DNA from 3 places in the Actinoplanes missouriensis 431 genome. Region 1 is predicted to be linked to each of the others. Evidence: riboswitches for the same ligand, from Rfam matches in the RefSeq annotation. Region 1 holds a riboswitch; each other region holds the start of a gene.
The links. A riboswitch is a leader RNA that binds a small molecule or an ion and turns the genes downstream of it on or off. The one in region 1 is predicted to bind cobalamin.
Positions count from the first base shown of each region.

Region 1 (6,765 bases):
CTGGCGACCGTGAAGACGCACGTGTCGCATGTGCTCACGAAGCTCGGGCTGGACAACCGGACGCAGATAGCGCTGCTCGCCCACGACGCGGGCCTGGTCTGAGCGCGATCCGCTCTTTTCTGCCGCGCCGCGGTCGACCCCGCGGGAGCGCGTGTCCGCGCTCCCGCGGGCCATCCCCGGTATCTCGACGAGCCCAGCGACTCCGACCGAGGTCAGTTGTTGACGATCCGCCAGCGGTTGTCGGCGCCGCCGTTGTCGGAGTCCTGGACGGCCAGAGCACCCTGGGCGGTGGAGTTGTTCTGGATCGCCAGCAGCTTGCCGCTGTGCACATTGCGGATCTTGTAGGTGCCGTCGCCGTTGTTCACCAGCGTCCACAGGTGGTCCGCGGTTCCCGTGTCGCCCCACTGCAGGACGCGGGCGCCGTCGCCGGTCCCCATGTTCTCCACGCCGAGGACCTTTTGGCTGTTGGCGTTGCGGAACTTCACGTTGTTGCCGGAGGTCACCATCGTCCAGTTGTGGTCGGCCGTGCCGGTGTCGCCCCACTGCAGCGCCAGGCCGCCGTCGGCGGTGGACATGTCCTGGATGCCGAGGACCAGGTTGCTGCCCACGTTGACCAGCTTGACCGTGCCGGTCGGCTGCTGCGGACTGCCGCCGGCGTTCCAATAGACGGTGTAGTTGAAGCCCTGCGCGTCCCAGAACGGACCCAGGTTGACTCGAGCGCCGTTCGCCGTGGCGGTGAACGCCAGCGACGTGGTGCTGGACCGGGCGATCGACGAGACGGTCAGCGACGGCAGGGCGCTGAGCGCGGTGTTGCCGTAGTTGCCGGCGAGCACGCTCGGGCCGTACGTGATGGCCTGGATGTCGGCGTTGTCATTGGCCGCCTTTATGATCACGCGCATCGGCAGCCGCACGGTGATGGTGTCGCCGTCCGCCCAGGTACGGGTGACGGTGGCGTAGCTGCCCGGAGTGACGGTGATGTTCTGGTTGGCACCGTTGACGGCGATGGTCGCGCCGGCCGCCCAGGCGGGGATGCGGAACCGGATGCCCCAGCTGCCGCTCACGCTGCCCGACAGCGTGAACGTCGACGTGTCACCCACCGGGTACGCCGTGGTCTGCGTGACCGTCAGCCCTCGCTCGGACCAGTTGAGCGTCGACGGCACGTACAGGTTGACGGTCAGCGTGGTGCCGCCGCGGAAGTAGATCGAGTCCATCAGCTTGGTGTTGGTCTCGATGCCGGTGCCCTGGCAGCACCAGAACGAGTTGTAGTCGGTGCTCCACGTGCCACCACCCCACGCCGGGCCCACGCCGCGCCGGCCGCCTGCCTTGAGCGGGGTGAAGTACGTGATGTGGCCGTGGCTGTCCGCCGGGTTCTGGGCGCCGATCAGGTGGTTGTACAGCGCGTTCTCGTAGAAGTCGAAATATCCGGCCCGGTTGGGGTCGAGCTGCCACAACTCGCGCGTCAGCTTCAACATGTTGTACGTGTTGCACTGCTCGCACGTGTCGTTGGTCAGGTAACCCGCGATCGCGTTCGGCGCCTTGAAGTGCTCGGCCTGACTGTTGCCACCGATCGCGTACGTGTGTGCGCCGACCGTGATGTTCCAGGCATTGCCGGCGATGTCGCGGTAGCGGGTCGTGCCGGTGGCCTTGAACTCCCGGATGGCGCCGACCCACTTGGGGATGTTGGTGTTGGCGTGCTTGCCGTTGAGCTCGTCGCGGTTGGCCGCCAACGGGTCGAAGATCGCGGCGTGGTCGAAGCGCTGCGCCACTCGCAGCCAGCGGGCGTCGCCGGTCTGCTGGTAGAGGTTGGCCAGCACCTCGTTCATACCGCCGAACTCGGTCTGCAGGGTCGTCTGCATCTGGCTGTAGCTGAGCCGGCCGGTACGCCAGTCGACCCACCCGGCAAGCTTCAACAGGACGTCCTTGGCTTGGGTGTTGCCGATCAGCCGCCACACGTCCAGCAGACCCGCGAGGGTCTTGTGGATGCAGTAGTACGACACCGCGATCGGCTTGCCGGACTCGACGGCGTCGAGGTCCGACTCCGGAAAGCCGGACAGGTAGCCCGCGTTGAACCCGGCCACGGCGTTGTTCGCCTGGCACTTGGCCAGCTCGGCGACCATGTAGTCGGCCTTGTCACGGCAGGTGGTGTCGCCGGTGTAGGCGTACGCCTGCGCCCATGCGGTCAGGAAGTGGCCCTGCATGTGCGAGCGGAACGGGAAGTTCGGCGCGTCCCAGCCGCCGTTCGCGGCGGCACCGGCGGTGGACAGCCGGTGGTTGGCGCGGAAGACGTAGAGCATCCGGTTGACGTCGACGAACCGCAGGTAGTTCATGGTGCGGTTCTGGTTGTCCAGCAGCCGGCTCGCGGTCAGCCGCACCTGACCGGGCATGAACTCGGACGCCGCGTTGCCGATGTCCGTACGTACCGGCGGGACGACGGCGGCATCGGCCTCCGCGGTGGTCGCAGCGATGGAGACGCCGACGGCGGAGACGACCGCACCGGCGCCGGCGGCACGAAGGACGCTCCGCCGGCTCAGGGGAAGGGACGACACGAATCCTCCAGAGGATGGGGACGGGAGGGAACGAAGACGACCGATGTATTCGTACCGGGGGGGATGAACGTTAACATCGACGTAACTGGATCGTTGCACAGGTTCGATGCCGCGACAAGACGCCGACGATTTCGGGCGGGTACTCGCACAGGCTTTCCCACAGCTCCGCTGCTCGGGACCGATCAGGGGAATCATGCCGTGCCCGACATCAGGAAACGGCTCACACCAGACAGGGCTCGATCGATTTGTTAGCGCTCACGAACATCGGCCAGAGATGCGGAAGCAGCCGGTTGTCCGGGCGACCACCCCGCGCCCGAAAGGCCCGGCGTCAGCCCTCCCTCGGGGACCACCTGTTCTCGTGGACCGCCGACTGCCACGGCATTCGCCTGCGCCAGCCATGGCGTTCCAGGTCGGGGGTCTCCTCCAGGTGGGTCACCGGCCCCAGGCAGAGCCACGCCACCGGGCGGATGCCGGCGGGTATGCCGAGCAGGTCCTGGACGAACGGCTCGCGGTAGAAGGAGACCCAGCCGACGCCCAGGTCCTCGGCGGTGGCGGCGAGCCAGAGGTTCTGGATCGCCAGGCAGACCGAGTAGAGGCCGGCGTCCGCGATGGCGTGCCGGCCGAGGACTGCCGGGCTGCCCCGGTCCGGGTCGTAGGTGACGACCACGGAGAGGGTGGATTCCCGTACCCCCTCGATCTTGATTTTGGAGAAGGTGGCGGCGGCGTCCGGGTCGAGGGTGGACGCGAAGGCCGCGCGCTCGCGCTGGACGTGATCGTGGAAAGCGACGCGGGTTGACTCGTCGCTGACCAGGATGAAGTCCCAGGGCTGGGAGAGTCCGACGCTGGGTGCGGCGTGGGCGGCCGCCAGCACGCGATCGAGGACCGCCGGTGGGATCGGGGCGCCGGTGAACTGGCCGCGGACGTCGCGGCGGCGGTGGATGACGTCGTACAGCTGACTGGACATGGGCAGGCTCCCGCTGCGATTCGGCCCGGGCGTGCGCCCGGGCGACAGTCGGCGAGGCCGGTCTTCGGACTCCCGGATCGTCGCCTCACCGCCCGCCTTCCCAGCCGTTGCGGCCAGTGGCTGCGCTCGCGCGCGTGGGCGGCGGCTCCCCGGTCACCGCGGCGGGCCCGTGCCGGAATCACACCGGCTTCCCAGATTCTCCCCGCTCCGAGCCGGACCAATCCATATCGGACACGTCCGGAGCGGAACGGGGCACCTCACCATGATCTTGTGCCGTGCTGAACCCTACAACGCGCTCACGATCCGCCCGCGGACCTCCCCGAAGCTGATCGTGGAGCCGTCCGGGCCCGGCGCGACCGCGCTGATCACCACCTCGTCGCCGTCCTCGAGGAACGCGCGGGTCGAGCCGTCCGGCAGCGCGAGCGGTTCCTGACCGTTCCAGGACAGCTCGATGAGCGAGCCCGGCGAGCCGCCGCTGATCGTTCCGGAGGCGAACAGGTCACCGGTGCGCAGCGAGGCGCCGTTGACCGTCAGATGGGCGAGCATCTGCGCGCCCGTCCAGTACATGTCGGCGGCGCGCGGCTGGGAGATCACGTGACCGTTCAGGGTCACCGTAAGCCGCACGTCCAGGCCCCACGCCGGCGTCTTCTCGTCGTCGAGGTAGGGCTGCACCGGCACGGAACGCTCCGGCGGCGCCACCCGGGCATGATCGAGAGCGGACAGCGGGACGATCCACGGGCTGATCGAGGTGGCGAAGCTCTTGCCCAGGAACGGGCCGAGCGGAACGTACTCGAAGGCCTGGATGTCCCGCGCCGACCAGTCGTTGACCAGGCAGACCCCGAAGACGTGTTCCTCGAAGGCGCCCAGCTCGACCGGTTTGCCGAGCGAGGATCCGACGCCGACGACGAAACCCAGTTCGGCCTCGATGTCGAGCCGCTGGGAGGGCCCGAAGACCGGGCCGACCCGCTGGCCGCTCGGCCGCACGATGTCGGTTCCTGACACGACGACGGTTCCGGCGCGGCCGTGATAGCCGATCGGGAGGTGTTTCCAGTTGGCGGTGAGCGGTTCCTGGCCGGGGCGCAGGATCCGTCCGAGGTTGGTGGCGTGCTGCTCGGAGGCGTAGAAGTCGACGTAGTCGGCCACCGTGAACGGCAGGTGCATCGTCGCCTCCCGGGCCGGCACGAGATGCGCCGCGATCAGATCGCGATGAATCTCGTCGGTGACCCAGGTGGTCAGCTGCGCCCGCAGGTCGGCCCAGACGCGGGGGCCGGCGGCCAGCAGGGCGTCCAGGGACGGGCCGGCGACCGCGCCGGCCAGTTGCGGGGCGAGGCGCCGGACGGCCGCCGGGAGATCGATGATCTGGTCGCCGATCGCGACGCCGGCCCGGGGATGCGGGTCGGCCGCGGTGCTGAACACGCCGTAGGGCAGGGTGGCCGGGCTGCCGAGCGGGCTCACAGGATGTCCTCCGGGAGAAGTCCGAGCTGCAGCAGGCCGTCGACCGGCTCGCTGATGCTGCATGTGCCGAAACTGACGAACTGCCGCCGCACGTCGCGGGCCAGTCGATCATCGATGGTGGCGATCGCCGCGGCGACCCGGTGACCGTCCTGGTCGGCCAGTGCGGCCGCGACCTCGTCCACGCCGCCACCCTGGACGGCGTGCGCGGTCGCGACCAGCACGTTGAGGAACCCGTGATGCTCGAAACCGGTCAGCGGGTCACGGTGACGGATCGGATCGTGGAGTCCCGCGGTGAGCTTGAACGGCACCCCGCCCGCGGTCGCCCGGCAGATCGCCTCAGCCAGATCCTTTTCGGTCGGGAACGCGTCAGGCCGTACCCCACCGGTCCTGATCTTCAATCGCAGGCCCGCGTCGCGCAAGGCCGCGACGCGGGCCGCGGTGATCTCTCCCCGGCCCACCTCGCGGTACGCGGTCAGCGTCCCGCCCGGACTGATCAGTTCCGGCCCCTCGACCGCCACGACTTCGATCGCGGTCGACGCGGCCGGAATCGCGGCCACGTCCGGCCCCGGCAGCACGAGCGACACCGGCAGCGGCCGCCCTGGCGCGGCCGCCGCGATCGGCTCGGCGGCGGCGATCGGCGCGGGTGCGGCGATCGGCGCGGGTGCGGCGACCGGCGCGGATGCGGCGACCGGCCCGGCCGCCGCGACCAGCTCGTCGAGGCGGGCCAGCGAGCAGACGAACGGCCCGAGCAGCGGTTCCAGGGGCGACAGCTGCCGCTCCCGGTACGCCTTGACCGCGTCCGGAACCGGGAGGTCACCCGGCGGGAAGATCGCCGCGTCGTCGAAGAGCCGCGCGAACAGCGGGTTCACGGCTTCCGCGCCCAGGTCCAGGCGTAGACGCCGTCGTCGCTGATCCGGCCGGCCTCGCCGAGACCGAGCGGCCGGAACGTGTCCACCATGACCGCCGTCTCGTCGAACCGTTCCGCGCCGAGGCTCGCCTCGATCGCGGCCGGCTGCGGCCCGTGCGGATAGCCGCCGGGATGCAGGGAGATCGACCCGACGTTGATCCCGGAGCCCTTGCGGGCCTCGTAGTCGCCGCCGACGTAGAACATCACCTCGTCGGAGTCGACGTTGGAGTGGTAGTAGGGCACCGGCACGGCCAGGGGGTGGTAGTCGACCTTGCGCGGCACGAAGTTGCAGATCACGAAGTTGGCGCCCTCGAAGACCTGGTGCACCGGCGGCGGCTGGTGGATCCGGCCGGTGATCGGCTCGTAGTCGGCGATGTTGAACGCGTACGGATAGAGGCAGCCGTCCCAGCCGACCACGTCGAACGGGTGGTGCGGCAGCACGTGCACGCTGCCGGCCAGCCCGGCCGGGCCGTCGCCGCGGTGCTTGATGTAGACCTCGACGTTCTCGTCCTCGACACGATCAGGAGCTGCGGGGGTACGCAGATCGCGCTCACAGTACGGCGAGTGCTCGAGGAACTGGCCGTACCGGGAGAGGTACCGCTTCGGCGGGGCGATATGGCTGTTCGCCTCGATCGGATAGAGCCGCAGCGGCCCGTCCCCGGACGGCACCCACCGGTGCGTGGTGGCCCGCGGGATGATCACGTAGTCGCCGGGCCCGACGTCGAGGTGACCGAAGACGGTCTCGACGGTGCCGCTCCCGGCCTCGACGTAGACGCACTCGTCCCCGGTGGCGTTGCGGTACAGCGGCGACGCGGTGCCGGCGACGACGTAGTTGATCCGTACGTCGGCGTTGCCGAGCACCAGGCGCCGGTCGCGGACCGCGTCGCACGACT
Region 1 is NC_017093.1:4,497,115-4,503,879, forward strand. Features, by position in the region: gene AMIS_RS21100 (response regulator) at 1-102, shown strand, start outside; gene AMIS_RS21105 (beta-L-arabinofuranosidase domain-containing protein) at 213-2,546, opposite strand; gene bluB (5,6-dimethylbenzimidazole synthase) at 2,875-3,510, opposite strand; cobalamin riboswitch at 3,549-3,747, opposite strand; gene fahA (fumarylacetoacetase) at 3,796-4,965, opposite strand; gene AMIS_RS21120 (hypothetical protein) at 4,962-5,834, opposite strand; gene AMIS_RS21125 (homogentisate 1,2-dioxygenase) at 5,831-6,765, opposite strand, start outside.

Region 2 (6,765 bases), 4.3 Mb from region 1:
CGGCTTGGACGGCGGCGTCGAAGGGCTCTTCGGCGGGTCGGACGGCTTGGACGGCGATGTCGAGGGGCTCTTCGGCGGCGTCGTCGTCTTCGAAGGCGTCGGGTTGGAGGGCGACGTCGTCTTGCCCGGGGTCGCGCTGGTGCCCGGCACCGGCGTCTTCGACGGTGTCGAGGAGGGCGAACCCGGCGTGGTCGGGTCGGTCGTCACCGGCTCGTCCGGGTCGGGAGCGCCGAGGTCGGGCGTCTCGACGTCGCCCTCGATCGAGCCGAAGATCCGGGTGGCCGCGAAGAGGCGGCTCCACCGGACCGGCGTGAGTCGCACGTTCAGCCCGGTGCGCGGGGCCTCCACCATCATGCCGTCGCCGGCATACATCGCGACGTGGTGAATGCCGGTCCAGCTGTTCGACGAGCTGAAGAAGAGCAGGTCACCGGGGAGCAGCGAGTAACGGGAGACCGCCCGGTCGCGGGTCTGGTAGTACTGGTCGCGGGACACGCGGGTGAGCGGGTATCCGACACCGGGCGAGCGGTACGCCGCGTACATCAGGCCGGAGCAGTCGTACTGATCCGGGCCCTCCTCGGACCACACGTAAGGATCGCCGCGCTGCGCCAGCGCGAACTCCAGCGCCTTGATCGCCCGAGGGTCGGCGCCCCGGCCGGCCTCCGCGCCCGTGAGGTACTGCGAGCCGAGGGCCTGGTCGGTCGCGTTCTGCGTGGTCTCCGCGGCGTTCAGCTCGGTCGCGTTCGCGGTCTCGAGTTTCTGCTGGGCCGCCTGCTTCTTGGTGAGCTGGCCGCTCAGCTTGGTCCACTCGGCGGCGAGCTGCGCGAATCGCGCGCTCGACGTGGTCTGCTCGTCGAGTGCCAGCTGCGCGGCGGTCTGGGCGGACTCCAGCCGACGGGCGGCCGACTCGTGCGCGGTGGCGTCACCGCGCTGCAGCCGGGCGAGCGACTCGAGGTCGAGCAGGCCCGAGCCGACGGTGCCGGGCGGAAGGGCGGCGGCCTCACGCACCGCGGCGTCGGCGGCCTCCACGGCGTTGGTCTGCGCGGCGCGGAGCGACTCCTGCGCGTCCAGGACCTTCTGCGCCGCGGTGGTGACCTGCGCCTTGGTGATGTCACGGTCCTGCCCGACCCGGATCAGCTGGTCGCCGAGGGCGGCGATCTCGGCCCGACCTCGCTCCACCTGTTGCACGACCGGGCTGGTCGCGATGCCGGTGATCGAGGTGACCGGCAGGGCCGCGGTCGTGGTCGTGCCGGTCGGTGAGCCGGGGAGGACGAGCGTGCCGGTCTGCGTGGGCCGCGAGCCGGAGTTCGGGATCGAGGTCGAGGTGGTGGCGGAGGTGGCGGGAGTCGTCGCGGCGGGAACGGCCGGGTCGGTCGGCGCGGCCATCGCGGGAATCGGCTGGAAGAGGGTGGCGATCGCCGCCAGCACCGCTGCCGGGAGAGCGAACGGACGTAGACGCGACGGTGCGAAGCGTGACCGCCGGGTCGATCCGTACCGCAATGCCTTGGACATGATCTCCCTGTCCGCGCCGGCCGAGACCGCGCTAGTCGTTCCTTATGGTTCATACCGCAGCGCGCGGACCGGTGTCGATCGAAAGAAGATGAAAACACGCTGAGAAAATTTCAACTCCGCGGTGCCTTCCAAGATCATTTCAGATGACCGAGGTGACGCCCGCGCACGTCCCGTGCTTGTTGTCGGACCCGGCACGTACCCTCGACGGCGAGGTGACGGAAAGGGGCGCACATGGACGCCGGGCTGAAACGGGAGCTCGAAGCCAAGGTCTACGCCGGTGAGAGGCTGACCCGTGAGGACGGCATCGCGCTCTACGAGTCGGACGATCTGACCTGGCTCGGCCGGCTGGCGCACCACAAGCGCACCGAGATGAACGGCGACCGGGTGATGTTCAACGTCAACCGGCACCTCAATCTCACCAACGTCTGTTCCGCCAGCTGCGCCTACTGCTCCTTCCAGCGCAAGGCGGGCGAGAAAGACGCCTACACGATGCGCATCGACGAGGCCGTTCGCAAGGCCAAGGAGATGGAGGACGAGCAGCTCACCGAGCTGCACATCGTCAACGGCCTGCACCCGACCCTGCCGTGGCGCTACTACCCGAAGGTACTGCGTGAGCTGAAGGCCGCGCTGCCGAACGTGAAGCTCAAGTGCTTCACCGCGACCGAGGTGCAGTGGTTCGAGAAGATCAGCGGCCTCTCGGCGAGCGAGATCCTCGACGAGCTGATGGACGCCGGGCTGGAGTCGCTGACCGGTGGCGGCGCCGAGATCTTCGACTGGGAGGTCCGGCAGCACATCGTCGACCACGACTGCCACTGGGAGGACTGGTCACGCATCCACCGGCTGGCACACCAGAAAGGCATGAAAACCCCGGCGACCATGCTGTACGGGCATATCGAGGAGCCCCGGCATCGCGTCGACCACGTGTTGCGCCTGCGCGAGCTGCAGGACGAGACGGGTGGCTTCGTGGTCTTCATCCCGCTGCGCTACCAGCACGACTTCGTCGACTCGCAGGACGGCAAGATCCGCAACCGGCTCCAGGACCGCACGACGATGGCGATGCCGGCCGAGTCGCTGAAGACGTTCGCGGTCTCCCGCCTGCTCTTCGACAACGTGCCGCACGTGAAGTGCTTCTGGGTGATGCACGGCCTGTCGGTCGCCCAGCTCTCGCTGAACTTCGGTGCCGACGACCTGGACGGCTCGGTCGTGGAATACAAGATCACTCACGACGCCGACGCGTACGGGACGCCCCACACGATGCACCGCGACGACCTGCTCGACCTGATCACGGACGCGGGTTTCCAGCCGGTCGAGCGCAACACCCGCTACGAGATCGTCCGGGAGTACGACAAGCCCGTCCCGCTGGCCGAACGCCGCAGCGAACCGCAGCGAGTCTGGGCCTGAGCTGACGACCGACCGAGCCCGACGACAGACGCCGCAATGACCGGAAACCCGAGGACGCCCCGATGACCCAGCAGAGGAACGCGCGCGGCCTGCGCCGAGACGCCGGTGGCCGGCTGATGACCATCAGCGACCTGCTCGGGGCGGCGTTCGCCGGTCTGGCGGTCGGCCTCGTCGTGCTGTTGATCTTCGAGGCGGTGATGGCGCTCACCGGCCTCGGCACATTCGGCTCGTCGAACGGCTGGCTCGTGCTGATCCTCCCGGTCTGGCTCTTCGTCGAGGAGTTCCGGGCCGAGGGCTTCGGCGCGCACCGGGTCATGATGGCCGCGCTCGCCGCCGGTTTCGGCGTCGCGCTCGGGATGACCGTGGCCGGTCTGATCTCCGGAGTGGCGCCGGCCCTGGTGAGCGGCACGGCCGGAGCCGCCACCGGTACGGTCGTGTACTGCCTGGTCTGGTTCTACGGCCTCCGCTGGCTCAACCAACGGTGAGGCTGAGGGAGAGATGAAGAGATGAGCCCCGCCGTCAAATACACGCTCGGCCGGCTCGGCCTGTTCGTGGTCGCCTTGGCCGTGCTGCTGCCGTTCCCGTTGAACTTCCTGGTCAAGGTCATGGTCGCGTTCGTCGTGTCGGCCGTGCTCTCGCTCGTGCTGTTGCGCAAGTGGCGTGACCAGATGGCCGAGCATCTCGGTTCGGTCGCCGCCAAGCGCACCGCGGAGAAAGACCGGCTGCGTTCGGCGCTGGCCGGGGACGAGGACGCCGCAGCGGCCGGCGACCGGGTGGCCGCCGCCGACGCGAGCCACAAAGCAGGCGACAGCGCGGGCCCGGGCACCGGCGAGACGGCAGGCAGCGAGAAAGCCGCCGACGGCCGCTGACATCAGTACGCACCAGCTGCCGATGTAACCCACCGGCGGCGACTCCGTGCTGTCCGTGAGCTAGCGTTTTCATCAGACCGCGTCTCAGCGAAGCCGGTGCGAAACCGGCGCTGTCCCGCAACTGTGATGCCCGCGACGAGCCGGGCTAGCCAGGTCGCCTGGACGCCGGTCGCGATTCAGCGCTCTCGGGGAGGGGCGCCTCGCAGACGGCGGCCACGAGCCCCTGTCGGCGAAGCACCACAGCCCGGCCGACAGGAGGATTCCATGCAGCGACGACGTCTTCTCACCACCGCGATGGTGACCACCGCCCTGGCTCTCGCCGGTTGTGCGGGTCAGGACGCGGATGAGCCGGCCGCGACGCCGGCGAGCTCCGCCGCGGGCTTCCCGGTCACGGTCGGCGCGGTGACCCTGGAGGCCCGGCCCGAGAAGATCGTCTCGTTGAGCCCGACCGCCACGGAGATGCTGTTCGCGATCGGCGCGGGCCCGCAGGTGACGGCGGTCGACGACCAGTCGAGCTACCCGGCCGACGCCCCGAAATCGGATCTGTCCGGCTTCAAGCCGAACGCCGAGGCGATCGCCGCGAAGGACCCGGACCTGGTGGTGGTCTCCAACGACACCGAGAACATCGTGGCGCAGCTCGGGAAACTGTCGATCCCGGCGTTCGTCGCGCCGGCCGCGACCACGCTGGAGGACACCTACGCCCAGCTCGGTGACCTGGGCGCGCTCACCGGCCACCGGGCCGAGGCGGAGAAGACCGGCGCCGACATGGCGACTCGGATCGACGAGATCGTGAAATCGGTTCCGGCCCGCAGCCGGCCGCTGAGCTACTTCTACGAGCTCGGACCGGATCTCTACTCGGCCACCTCGAAGACGTTCATCGGATCGATCTTCGCGAAGTTCGGCATGACCAACGTGGCGGACGCCGCCGACGCGAGCGGCTCGTTCGGCGGGTACCCGCAGCTCACCCAGGAGGCGGTGGTCAAGGCGAACCCGGACATGATCTTCCTGGCCGACAGCAAGTGCTGCCAGCAGTCCGCCGCGACGGTGACGGCGCGCAGTGGCTGGTCCACGGTGACCGCGGTGGAGAAGGGCCAGATCTACGCGCTCGACGACGACATCGCGTCGCGCTGGGGTCCGCGGACCCCCGACCTGGTCCAGGCCGTCGCCGACGCGGTGGGCAAGGTCCCCGCGTGATCGATGCCGTGGCCCCGAAGCAGCGGGCCCGCTCTGCCGGGCTCCGGCCGGCATGGCTCGTCGCGGGCGCGCTCGCGGTGCTGGTGGCGACCCTGGCCGGCCTCGCCTTCGGCTCGGCGTCCCTGCCACCGGGCGGGGTCGCGGCGGAGATGCTCAACCTCATTCCCGGGGTACGGCTGGAGAGTGGCCTCACCGATCGGGAGGTCGCGATCCTGATGCAGCTGCGGCTGCCCCGGGTGGTGCTGGGCCTGCTGGTCGGCGCGATGCTGGCCCTCTCCGGCGCGGCGTACCAGGGCGCTTTCCGCAACCCGCTGGCCGACCCGCACCTGCTCGGCGTGGCGGCCGGCGCGGGACTGGGCGTCACGGCGGTGATCGTGCTCGGTGCCGGCAGCACCACGGAGGTGCCGGTGGGCGTACCCATGGCTGCTTTTGTCGGTGCGGTGACCGCGGTGGCGCTGACCTGGCTGCTGGGCGCGGCCGGCAGCCGGGACCGGACGCCCGCCGCGTTGATCCTGGCCGGTGTGGCCGTGTCGGCGTTCCTCTCGGCGGCGCAGACGTTCCTGCTGCAGCGGCACGTCGAGTCGCTGCAGGAGGTGTATTCGTGGCTGCTCGGCCGGCTCGCCACGGCCGGCTGGCACGACGTGCTGGTGATCCTGCCGTACGCGCTGGTGACGGGCGTGATCGTGTTGTCCCGGCGGCGCGAGCTGGACGTGCTGACGGTCGGTGACGCGGAGGCTGCGAGTCTGGGCCTGCATCCGCAGCGCAGCAGGTACCTGCTGATCATCGCGGCGTCGCTCGGTACCGCGGCGGCGGTCTCGGTCTCCGGGTTGATCGGTTTCGTCGGGATCATCGTGCCGCACACGATCCGGCTGCTGACCGGCCCGAGTTACCGGTCGCTGCTGCCGCTCTCGGTACTCTTCGGCGCCGCGTTCCTGACCCTGACCGACCTGCTGGCGCGGACCGTCGCCGGTGACGCCGAGATCCCGATCGGCGTCGTCACGGCATTCCTCGGCGCGCCATTCTTCGTCCTGGTGATGCGCACCAGCCGCGCGGTGCCGACATGACCGATGCGCACCAGCCGCGCGGTGCCGACATGACCGACGCGATCACCGTCGAGGACTTGACGGTACGGCTCGACGGCACGCTGATCGTCGACGGCGTGAGCCTGACCGTCGCCGAGGGTGAATGGGTGACCGTGATCGGTCCGAACGGCGCCGGCAAGTCGACGGCGTTACGGGCGATCGGCGGCCTGTTGCCGTACACGGGAAAGGTTTTCTGGCATGGGTCTCCGATCGACCGCATGCATCGGCGGGACCGGGCCAAGGCGATCGCCACGGTGATGCAGTCGCCGGTGGTGCCACCGGCGATGGGCGTCTACGACTATGTGCTGCTCGGGCGTACGCCGTACATTCCGCCTCTGGGCCGCGAGTCGGCCTCGGACCTGGCCGTCGTCGACGAGGTTCTGGCCGCGCTTGACCTGGAGCCGTTCGCTGGTCGCCGCCTGGACACGCTCTCCGGTGGGGAGCGGCAGCGGGTCTTCCTGGCGCGGGCGCTCGCCCAGGGCGCCGGCATCCTGCTGCTGGACGAGCCGACCAGCGCGCTCGACATCGGCCACCAGCAGGAGGTGCTGGAGCTCGTCGACCGGCTGCGCGCCGAGCGGGGGCTGACCGTGCTGGCGACGATGCACGACCTCTCCACCGCCGGCGAGTACGCGGACCGCATGATCCTGCTGGCCGGTGGACGGGTGGTGGCGGCCGGTCCGCCCGCCGAGGTGCTGACCGAGACGAACCTG
Region 2 is NC_017093.1:228,925-235,689, forward strand. Features, by position in the region: gene AMIS_RS01060 (C40 family peptidase) at 1-1,509, opposite strand, end outside; gene mqnE (aminofutalosine synthase MqnE) at 1,741-2,910, shown strand; gene AMIS_RS01070 (hypothetical protein) at 2,973-3,395, shown strand; gene AMIS_RS01075 (DUF4229 domain-containing protein) at 3,417-3,779, shown strand; cobalamin riboswitch at 3,823-3,950, shown strand; gene AMIS_RS01080 (ABC transporter substrate-binding protein) at 4,044-4,973, shown strand; gene AMIS_RS01085 (FecCD family ABC transporter permease) at 4,970-6,037, shown strand; gene AMIS_RS01090 (ABC transporter ATP-binding protein) at 6,034-6,765, shown strand, end outside.
Region 2: another riboswitch for cobalamin. It lies ahead of AMIS_RS01080 (ABC transporter substrate-binding protein); the one in region 1 lies ahead of bluB (5,6-dimethylbenzimidazole synthase).

Region 3 (6,765 bases), 2.5 Mb from region 1:
GGCGCTGACGCGACGTGGCCAGCACCCGCACCTCCGGGCACCGGGCGATCAGCTCGCTGACCAGGACCCGGACCGCGTCGAGCAGATGCTCGCAGTTGTCCAGCACGAGCACCGACGGGCTCGCCCCGAGCCGCTCCGCCAGCGCCGTGACACCGCCTCGCGGCGCCGACCGCATGCCCAGCGCCCCGGCGACGGCGGCCGCGACATCCGCCGGAACCGAGCGTTCGGCCAGCTCCACGACGAGTTCCTCGCCGCTGAGCGCCTCGGTCATCAGCCGCGTCTTGCCCACCCCGCCCGGGCCGACCAGCGTGATCACCCGGTCGGTGCCGAGCGCCGCGCGGATCGCGGCGAGTTCCGCGGTGCGGCCGAAGAAACGGTTCGCGCTCCGCGTCCTCCGAGGCCGCTCCGGATCCTCTTCGAGGATCCGCCGCTGCATGTCGATCATGGCGGGTGAGGGATCCAGGCCGTGGTCCTCCGACAACCTTTCCCGGTACGCCCTGAGCACCGTCAACGCCTCCGCCGCCCGGCCGGTCGCGTGCAGGGCGCGCATGAGCAGCAGATGTGGCCGCTCACGCAGGGGTTCCGCGAGGGCCAGGGCCTCGATCTCGGGCAGCGCCTCGGCCGCCTGCCCCGCGTCGATCCGCCGGTCCAGGCACTCCTCGCGCAGGTGCCGGCGCCACTCGGTCAGCCGGGCCACATCGGGGGCGAACGCCAGCCGGTCGGCGATGTCCGCGAGCGGCTCCCCCCGCCACACGTCGAGCGCCCGGGCGAGCGTGGCGGCGGCCAGATCGGCGGGCTGGCGCCGAGCCACCCCGACAAGCCCTTCCACAACGTCAACGTCCAGCCCGCCCCCTCCCCGGCCCGCGTCGCCGGGCCTCTCGCCGGTCGCGTGATCCCCCACCCGGCCCGCGTCGTCGCGCCTCGCGCCGGTCGCGTGATCGTCGCTTTCCAGCGCGAGCCGGTAGCCGCCCGGGTCACGGCGGATCACGTCGCCGCCGGTGTGCCGCCGCAGCCGGGAGACATAACTGTGCAGATTGCCGACCGCGTTGTCCGGCGGCGCACCCTCCCAGAGCGCGTCGATCAGCTCAGCGACCGAAACCGGCCGGCCGCCGGCCAGCGCAAGCCGGGCGAGCAGAACACGCTGCGGCACACCGGTCAGCGGAACCGGGACACCGTCACGGGTCAGCTCCACCGGCCCCAGCACCCCCACCCGGATCCCCACCGCGCCATTCTCGCCGCCCACCAGCGCCGATGACCATCAGTTATCCACTCCCCGACACTGCCCGGTGCCCAGCCGTCCCTCCGACGTGGAGGCGAGCACACCGACGCCCGCGCTGACCGGGATGAGGGCGCACCGAAGCGATACGTGTGCTTACACCCCGGCCAGGGCGTCGATGAGGGCGCACGGAAGCGATACGTGTGCCCTCATCCCCCGAACGGCCGAGCCCACCACTGCCTGCCCGAGCACCCGGCGGCGCCAAGCACCCGGCGGGGCCGAGCACCCGGCGGGGCCGAGCCGTAGCCCAGCATGGCTATCCATGCTTGATCACATGTCTGAGCTACGGCCGAGACCGACGAGCCGTAGTCCAGACCGGCAGTCACCCCTTGATCACATGCCTGAGCTACGGCTCGCGGGCTCCAAACCTGCCTCAACTACGGCCCCGTGGCCCGGGAACCTGCGTGAGCTACGGCTCGGCGCCCCGGGAACCTGCTTGGGCTACGGCTCGGCGCCCCGGGAACCTGCTTGGGCTACGGCTCGGCGCGGACCGGTGGGCGGGCGCGGGAGGGTGCTCAGCTTGGGCGGATAGGGTCGGGCGGTGCGGACGAAGCAGCAGCTGACCGACGATATCCGGAGCGAGCGCCGCGCCGCGCTCGTGGTCAACGCGCGGTCGCGGCGAGGGCGGCAGTTCTACGACGACGCGCACGCTCGGCTGCAGGCGGCCGGGTTCAAGCTGCTCGGATCGTACGGCGTGGAGGGCGACCTCGAGCGGAGCCTGCAGCGGGCGATCGACCTGGGCCCCGATCTGCTGGTGGCCGGCGGTGGTGACGGGACGATCAGCACGGCGGGGCGGATGCTCGCGCACCGGGACATGGCGCTCGGTCTGCTGCCGCTCGGCACCACGAACAACTTTGCGCGGACGATCGGCATCCCGCCCGATCTGGACACGGCGATCACGACGATGACCGACGGCCTGGTGATCGATGTGGACCTGGGGATCGCCGGTGACATGCCGTTCACCAATCATGTCGGCGTCGGCCTCTCCGCCGAGGTGATGATCAACGCGCCGAGCCGGCTCAAGAGGGCGATCGGGCGGTTCGCCTATCCGATCACCGCGCTGGGCCTGCTGCGGAGGCACCGGCCGCTGCGGGCGACGGTGCACGCCGAGGGGCGCGAGATCGTCTTCACGACCCACCAGGTGTACGTGGCGAACGGTGGTTTCCACGCCGGCCGGCCGATCACCGCTGACGCGCATGCCGACGACCGGCTGCTGGTGGCCTATCCGGTGGGCGGGGCGACCCGGCGGGAGCTGCTGCGCGAGACGGCGCGTAATGCGTTGACGGGCCACCGCCGTACCCTCCATGAACGTCCTTTTCTCGCGGTCGGCGAGCTGTGGCTGGAGACGGACCGGCCGGCGGCGGTCGAGGTGGACGGTGAGCCCTGCGGGCGGACGCCGCTGCGGATCGCCCTCGACGCGAACGCGCTGCGGATCATGGCACCTCCGGGTACTGAAGATCACTGACACAGCATGTTGGGTTGCGCGAACGAACGGTCGCCCAGATATGGTGTCTCCCGCAGCTGGTTCGGCCCCGCGCGAGCGGACGCCGAGGCAAGAGGGAATCCGGTGGAAGTCCGGAACTGCCCCGCAGCGGTTAGTGGGAACGACCGCCGTCAACGAAGCACTGGACCGCGAGGTCTGGGAAGCGACGGCCAGTAGGAACGCGTAGGACGCCCACGAGTCCGAAGACCTGCCAGCGCGCCGCATGCCACCTGGCGCGCGGCGGTCGACGGTCGCGTGGGACGACCGACGCCGTGAGCCGGCCGCCGCGCGCGCCCGGTGGCGTCTCCCCGTGCCCGAGACCATGGGCTCGCGAGGAGAGAGCAATGCAGACCGAGCAGAAACTGCACACCGAGCAACGACGGCACACGATGCAGGTCCGCAAGCGCAACGGCGAGACCGAGCCGGTCGACGTCAACAAGATCGTCACGGCGGTCGAGCGCTGGGTCGCCGACCTGGACGAGGTCGACCCGCTGCGGGTCGCCACCAAGACCATCAGTGGGCTCTACGACGGTGCCACCACCGCTGAGCTGGACAAACTGTCGATCCAGACGGCCGCCGAGCTGATCGGCGAGGAGCCGCAGTACTCCCGGCTCGCCGCCCGGCTGCTCGCGGCGTTCGTCGAGCAGGAGGTCCGCGAGGAGGGCGTCGCCGGCTTCAGCGAGTCGATCCGACTGGGGCACCAGCAGGGTCTGATCAGCGATGAGACGGCCGCCTTCGTCGCGGAGCACGCGACCGTTCTCGATCAGGCGATCGACGACGCGAACAACCTGCGCTTCGAGTACTTCGGACTGCGCACCGTGGCCGACCGCTACCTGCTGCGGCACCCCACCAAGCGGACCGTCATCGAGACCCCGCAGCACTGGCTGCTCCGCGTCGCCTGCGGCCTCTCGGAGACCCCGGGCGAGGCGATCGGCTTCTACCGCCTGATGTCCAGCCTGGCCTATCTTCCCAGCTCACCGACGCTGTTCAACTCGGGAACCCGGCACACGCAGATGTCCAGCTGCTTCCTCGTGGACTCGCCCAAGGACGAGCTGGACTCGATCTACGAGCGGTACCACCAGGTCGCGAAGCTCTCCAAGTTCTCCGGCGGCATCGGTATCTCGTGGTCACGGGTCCGTGGCCGCGGCGCGCTGATCCGGGGCACGAACGGCAAGTCGAACGGCATCGTCCCGTTCCTGAAAACCCTTGACGCGGGTGTCGCGGCGGTCAATCAGGGCGGCCGGCGCAAGGGCGCGGCCTGCGTCTATCTGGAGCCGTGGCACCCGGACATCGAGGAATTCCTGGAATTGCGGGACAACACCGGCGAGGAGTCCCGGCGTACCCACAATCTGAATCTGGCGAACTGGATCCCGGACGAATTCATGCGCCGCGTCGAGGCCGACGAGGACTGGTCGCTGATCGATCCCTCGGACGCGCCGATGCTGCCGGACCTGTTCGGCGACGAGTTCACCGAGGCCTACCGGGCCGCCGAGAAGAACGCGGTCAAAACCATCAAGGCCCGCGATCTGTACGGGCGGATGATGCGCACCCTGGCGCAGACCGGAAACGGCTGGATGACGTTCAAGGATCCGTCCAACCGTCTCTCCAACCAGACCGGAGCGCCGGGCAACGTCATTCACCTGTCCAACCTGTGCACCGAGATCCTCGAGGTGAACAACGACGCCGAGACGGCGGTCTGCAATCTCGGCTCGGTCAATCTCGGCGCCCACGTCACCGCGGACGGGGTGGACTGGGAGAAGCTGCGGGAAACGGTGCGGACGGCCGTGGTCTTCCTGGACCGGGTCATCGACATCAACTATTACCCTGCGCAGCAGGCGGCCGCGTCGAATCCGCGCTGGCGGCCGGTCGGCCTGGGCCTGATGGGTCTGCAGGACGCGTTCTTCACGCTGCGGCTGCCGTTCGACTCGGCCGAGGCGCGGGAATTGTCGACCCGCGTGCAGGAGGAGATCTTCCTGACCGCGCTGGAATCGTCGGCCGCTCTCGCCGAGCGGTTCGGCCCGCATCCGGCCTATCCGGAGACCCGCGCGGCGAAGGGCGATCTGCATCCGTACCTGTGGGGTGCGGAACCGTCGCAGAATGCGCGCTGGGCCGCCGTGAAGGAGCGGATCGCCGCGCACGGCCTGCGGAACTCGCTGCTGGTCGCGATCGCGCCGACCGCCACCATCGCGTCGATCGCGGGCTGCTACGAGTGCATCGAGCCGCAGGTCAGCAACCTGTTCAAGCGCGAGACGATGTCCGGCGAATTCCTTCAGATCAACACCTATCTGGTACGGGAATTGAAGTCCCGCAATCTGTGGACCGCCGGAATCCGGGAGGCCATCAAACGCGCGGAAGGGTCGGTGCAGGGCATCGCCGAGCTCCCCGCCGACGTGCGGGAACTGTTCCGCACCGCCTGGGAACTCCCGCAGCGGGCGCTGATCGACCTGGCCGCCGCCCGGGCGCCCTACATCGACCAGTCGCAGTCGCTGAACCTCTTCATGGCCGCGCCCACCATCGGCAAGGTCTCGTCGATGTACCTGTACGCCTGGAAAGCCGGCCTGAAGACCTCGTACTACCTGCGGTCGCGCCCCGCGACCCGCATTCAGCAGGCGACCGTCTCGGTCGCACCAAGCGTCATCCCGGCGCTCACGCCCGCCGAAGTCTGCTCCCTGGAAAACCCCGAATCGTGTGAGGCCTGCCAGTAGCGAAGGTTATTCACGACGGCCAAGGCCGTCTGCCTCAACTCACCGAATTGCCACTCAAGGAAGGTCGTGAACAACCTCCGATGCTGCTCGACCCCGGAATGGACCTGACCCTGCGGCCGATGAAGTACCCGCACTTCTTCGACCGTTTCAAGGACGCCATCAAGAACACCTGGACCGTCGAGGAGGTCGACCTGCATTCCGACCTCGCCGACCTGGCCAAGCTGACGCCCGCCGAACAGCACCTGGTCTCCCGGCTCGTCGCGTTCTTCGCCACCGGCGACACGATCGTCGCGAACAATCTGGTGCTCAACCTCTACCAGCACGTCAACTCCCCGGAGGGCCGGCTCTACCTGTCCCGGCAATTGTTCGAGGAGGCCGTGCACGTCCAGTTCTATCTGAACCTGCTGGACACCTACGTGCCCGATCCGGACGAGCGGGCGGCGGCGTTCGCGGCCGTCGACAACATCCCGTCGATCGCCCGCAAGGCCGAATTCTGCTTCAAGTGGATCGACTCGGTCTTCGAACTGCGCGAGCTGAGGACGAAAGCGGATCGGCGGGCGTTCCTGCTCAACGTGATCTGCTTCGCCGCCTGCATCGAGGGGCTGTTCTTCTACGGCGCTTTCGCGTACGTCTACTTCCTGCGCTCCCGCGGCCTGCTGCAGGGACTCGCGTCCGGTACGAACTGGGTGTTCCGCGACGAGAGCATGCACATGGCGTTCGCGTTCGACGTGGTCGACCAGGTGCGCGCCGAGGAGCCGGACCTGTTCGACGCGGAGATGGAGCAGCAGGTCCGCGACATGCTCGCCGAGGCCGTGGAGTGCGAGGTCCAGTTCGCCGCCGACCTGCTCGAACAGGGCGTCAGCGGGATGTCGCTGGGTGACATGCGGGAGTACCTGCAGCACGTGGCGGACCGGCGGCTCGCGGCGCTCGGCATCGCGCCGATTTACGGCAGCACGAATCCGTTCGCCTTCATGGAGTTGCAGGACGTCCAGGAGCTGTCCAACTTCTTCGAGCGGCGGGTCTCGGCGTACCAGGTGGGTGTGACCGGATCCGTGAGCTTCGACGACGACTTCTAGTACTGCAACGGCACTTCACCTGAGTGGGTAGCCGCGGCGTTTGTAGTGGCTGAGGCGGGCTTGGTGTTGGCGTCGTCGTCGCCAGCGTGACCACCACCAGATGTGTTTGGGCTGGTGGTGGCGGACGAACAGTGCGGCGAGCAGGCGCCGGATCTCCGGTACCGTGTAGCCGATCATCATGTCGTCACCGGTGCTGTTTGCTGTTGCGCGGTCTGGGTCCGGGCG
Region 3 is NC_017093.1:2,016,884-2,023,648, reverse strand. Features, by position in the region: gene AMIS_RS09335 (AfsR/SARP family transcriptional regulator) at 1-1,222, opposite strand, end outside; gene AMIS_RS09330 (diacylglycerol/lipid kinase family protein) at 1,818-2,741, shown strand; cobalamin riboswitch at 2,782-2,989, shown strand; gene AMIS_RS09325 (ribonucleoside-diphosphate reductase subunit alpha) at 3,104-5,464, shown strand; gene AMIS_RS09320 (ribonucleotide-diphosphate reductase subunit beta) at 5,545-6,540, shown strand; gene AMIS_RS09315 (IS701 family transposase) at 6,717-6,765, opposite strand, start outside.
Region 3: another riboswitch for cobalamin. It lies ahead of AMIS_RS09325 (ribonucleoside-diphosphate reductase subunit alpha); the one in region 1 lies ahead of bluB (5,6-dimethylbenzimidazole synthase).